2 regions of the Desulfotomaculum defluvii genome follow, and region 2 is predicted to be linked to the other one. Evidence: riboswitches for the same ligand, from Rfam matches in the RefSeq annotation. Region 2 holds a riboswitch; the other holds the start of a gene.

Region 1 (2,202 bases), on a different contig from region 2:
TTTTTCTTACCCAAAATTTCTGCTGCCTTATCTTGGTCACTAAAGGCAAACCAGTATTTTCTTTCATCGTAAGTTAGCCTAGGAATATTCTTTATACTTTCCTCACTAACATCGAAGGTAAGACAATCTGGTAAAAATTCATCCTTTTCATCATGGTAAATTAGATTACCAGTTAGTTGAATTTTACCACTGAATTCAACCTCTGCAGGATAATCTTTGCTAGGATAATCCTTATTGTATGTAATAGCCTTTACTTTCAAACCAGCTACACTATCTCCTACTTTTGTCTTCAATGGATCAAAGACGTTGTTTATTGATGGATCAACAGTCTCAGAGGTCTGAGCAGCCTGTGGCTGGGGATCACCTTGGGTTTGAGAAATTACTTTATTCTCGTTATTCTGGCACCCCATAAGAGTCATGATTAAAAGCAGGCAAATAAATATTTTTTTAAATTTAAACATAGGAAACTCCTTTTTTATACATTTTTTAAATTATTATACGTAAAATCTTAGACATTTTTAAGGTATTCTAGTTTCCTCATAAAATTTTATTTAGTTTAACGACCACACCAAACAGGACTATTCAAAAGCCCTGTTTGGAGGTTACTGCACTAAAGAAACTGCTAATACTTACCATGGTATTTACCCCCTCAAATAATGGTTTTAGATACGAATTAATGTAAGTAATAAAAAATATGGCCGAAGTTTCTTTTTTTGGAACACGGGGGATCAAATTCTGGGGCGAGTCCTATTGATGGAGGTGGCTTATAGCAGATTCAGGATGGGGACCCTCAACCCAAGCCCGTCAACTAACCCCGCAGGCCAAAGGAGGGTGTATTATTTGTTTTTGCGTAGAATTTTGCTTTCTTTAACCTTATTCGGTTCCTTGGCCTTTGCCACTACCTTTGCTACAGCTGCCGAACATACCGTGGCTCAGGGTGATACCCTTTATCTCATCGCTCAACATTACGGTACCCAGGTAGATAAATTAAAATCAACTAATCAATTAAAAAGTGATATGCTTTATCCCGGCCAGAAGCTGCAAGTCCCCGACCAAACATATACAGTACAAAAGGGGGACAGCCTTTTTCTTATCGGAAAAAGATTGAACCTGCCCTACCAGGAGATTTTACGTGCAAACAAGCTGTCTAGCTCTACTACCATTTACCCTGGCCAGGTATTGAGGATACCCGTAGTCCAGGGAACAGTAAGTAGAGGTTCTTCAATTGACCGAGCTGGCACTAAATTCTCCGCCGGAGATTTGGACCTTCTGGCCCGCTTAATCACCGCTGAAGCAGACTCGGAATCTTATCTCACAAAGGTAGCTGTGGGTGCAGTGGTTTTAAATAGAGTAAAAAGTAACCTGTTCCCCAACAGCATAGCCAAAGTTGTTTACCAGGTAGAAAATGGTCATTATCAATTTGAACCAGTGTTAAACGGCTGGATCAATGTGAAGGCTTCACCGGATGCCATACGGGCGGCCAAAGAAGCCTTAAGCGGGGTAGACCCCACCAAAGGAGCCCTCTATTTCTTTGAGTCTTGGGTACCCAATAAATTTCTCCAAGCCCGTCCGGTAAGTATGGTGCGGGATAGTTTTACCTTTTCCTATTAACCAGAATTTAATATTTAAGGGAGTTTCTTCATCTGTAAGGAACTCCCTTATTTATCTGCTCTTGGTAGATCGAGCTTCCTTCAGGATAAAGGACTCCTATTTTTTAAAATACCGAATATATATATTATAAATAAGTTGTGGCCTCCAATTCGCAGTGTTGGCTGCCAAATAACCAAGGGTAAAACTAATAAAAGGAAGGGATAACTATGGGTGGAGTAATTGAGTTAACAGGTTGGCTTGGACTTATTTTATTAAGTGCTTGTTTAGCGAAGTTTTCTAGCAAGGGAAAAATAGACAACCAACTCATGTTATTTTTTAAGAAAAATCACAAATACTTCGGCTGGACTGCATTAACTGCATTATTCCTACATGGTACCCTAGCCACCACAAACCTCCTTATACCAGTTATGGGACAGAGTAACCGTTTGTCAATATTGGCAGAAACTAGTTGGGGCTATTTGCTTTGGTTGATGTTACTAGCCATCTGTATTGCTTCAGTTATGCTATCTTACAAAACTTTTCGACGTAGACATCTGCAAATGGTACTGATTTTAGGGGTTTTACTACTGATTCATATTGAATAAGCCTTAA
Region 2 (2,202 bases):
ATTGAATTTTCATCCCTTAAAATTGTTTCACAAATCCTTTTAATGGATACCGCTATGGCATAATAAGTGGCCCCCTTTCGTTGAATAATCTCATAGGCTGCGGTACTCACCCGCCTAGCTATTTCATTCCTACAGATAGGCTTCAAACCCCGTAGCTTAGAAAATTGCTCTAATGGGATTCCTGCCACATCAGCTGTACTCCATATGGGTACTTCCGAATCTCCATGCTCACCGACAATATAAGCATGAACATTTCTCGGATCCACATTACAATAATCTGCCACTTCTGCCCTAAATCTTGAGGTATCTAAAACTGTACCTGAGCCAAATATTTGGTTAAAAGGTAGACCAGATATTTTTAAGGCTACATAGGTTAAAACATCAACCGGATTAGCCACAATTAAATAAATGGCGTTAGGACAATATTTTAATAGCTGAGGCAAACTTTCCTTTAAGATATTGACATTCTTGTGTACTAAATCCAATCGAGTTTCACCAGGTTTTTGATTAGCTCCGGCTGTAAATACAATAATATTTGAATCCTGACAATCTTCAAAAGAACCTGCATATACATTCGTCGGCTTAATAAAGGCAGCAGCATCCCCTAGATCCATTGCCTCTCCCTCTGCCTTTGCTCGATTGATATCAACCAACACAAGGTCACTGGCAAGCCCACTGGACATGATAGAAAATGCTGCAGATGACCCTACAAGCCCAGCACCAATGATTGCTATTTTAGCTCCCTTACTTAATTTCACCATTATTCACCTCTGGATAAATTCTTATTACGTGTAGTTTAGTATCTCCAGTAAGTAAATACCTATGTCCCTTTTATTTTCCAAATTTTGTGGATAGACGTAATCTTGGAAAACATGTACAATAGTTTGTAACAAATTTAACTAGGCCGAATCTCCGATATTCCGGAGTACGGGGGATAAAATCTATGGGGTGAATCCGCAATTTTTATGGAGGTGTTTAAAAATGCGGTAGGGTGCCCTCAACCCGAACCCGTCAACTAACCTCGAAGGCCAAAGGAGGGCAAAAAGTACATATGAAGTTTTCTGACCGCTTTAAACGGGGCCTTGTAGCTATAGGCCTATTAGCTTTGCTCATGCCATCCACAGCCTTAGCTTATCAGTATACAGTAGTACCTGGTGACTCTCTTAATTCGATTAGTGAAAAAGTAGGCATTAGCGTTGACCAAATCAAGTCTGCCAATGGTCTTTCCAGCGATATCCTTGACCCTGGATATGTTCTCTCCATACCAAGTGATAAGACCTCAGTCGTTGCCCCTAGCTCTCCGGCAAAACCTACTGGGACGAGCTATACTGTAAAAGCTGGTGACAGTCTTTATGCCATTGCCCAAAAATTTGGTATAAGCTTAGCCTCGTTAATGCAGGCCAATGGCCTTAGTAATTCTCTTATACACCCTGGGTATCAACTTTCTATTCCCGGGGCAAATACCAGGAGTAACACACCTCTGGCTGCTACCGTAAGTCGCAGTGCTCAAAGGCCAGTTATTTCCTACACTGATCAAGATCTGGATCTATTAGCGCGTCTTGTCACTGCTGAAGCAGGAGGAGAGCCACTGGAAGCCCAGATCGGCGTAGCAGCAGTTGTTATAAACAGAGTGCAAAGTTCAATTTTTCCCAATACTATTCGCGACGTAATCTATGCCCCAAACCAATTCTCTCCAGTTAGAAACAATTGGATAAATAAACCTGCCACATCTAATGCCATAAAGGCTGCTCAAGCTGCATTACAGGGTAGTGATCCTACTAACGGTGCATTGTATTTCTTTGATCGCTCAGCCACCAATTCCTTCCTTCTTTCCCTACCTGTATCTGCTAATTATGGCAAAATGGTTTATGCAATGGCTAAATAGTAGCAATTAAAATACTAAAATGAATAGAATTACAACACGCACTGACTCTGCCAGTGCGTGTTTATTTCTGCATAAAGTGAATATTTTTATATGTTTCCGCATTTTCCATAGGTAATGTAAGAGCTGCTTCTAAGGGCAAATGATCTGAGGCCAGCGTTTGAAAAACCTTTACTGATAAAACGCTCCATTCAGAAGACACAAAAATGTAATCGATTTGTTCCTTTGGATCTTGAGAAGGATAGGTTTTTTTCAGCCCCTCCATCCCAGAAGCATCTCTTAGAACAGTGGTAAGTAAAAGGTACTCTTCAGATGTAGGA

Evidence for each region. A riboswitch is a leader RNA that binds a small molecule or an ion and turns the genes downstream of it on or off. The one in region 2 is predicted to bind cyclic di-AMP.
Region 1: it holds a riboswitch for cyclic di-AMP, as region 2 does, so the genes downstream of both, ACYQ03_RS00485 (cell wall hydrolase) here and ACYQ03_RS05475 (cell wall hydrolase) in region 2, are expected to answer to the same signal.

The regions. Positions count from the first base shown of each region.
Region 1 is NZ_BAAHYV010000001.1:102,222-104,423, forward strand. Features, by position in the region: gene ACYQ03_RS00480 (hypothetical protein) at 1-461, opposite strand, end outside; cyclic di-AMP (ydaO/yuaA leader) riboswitch at 687-839, shown strand; gene ACYQ03_RS00485 (cell wall hydrolase) at 841-1,611, shown strand; gene ACYQ03_RS00490 (iron reductase) at 1,818-2,195, shown strand; gene truA (tRNA pseudouridine(38-40) synthase TruA) at 2,199-2,202, opposite strand, start outside.
Region 2 is NZ_BAAHYV010000006.1:577,336-579,537, reverse strand. Features, by position in the region: gene ACYQ03_RS05480 (L-lactate dehydrogenase) at 1-761, opposite strand, end outside; cyclic di-AMP (ydaO/yuaA leader) riboswitch at 893-1,044, shown strand; gene ACYQ03_RS05475 (cell wall hydrolase) at 1,052-1,885, shown strand; gene ACYQ03_RS05470 (endonuclease/exonuclease/phosphatase family protein) at 1,947-2,202, opposite strand, start outside.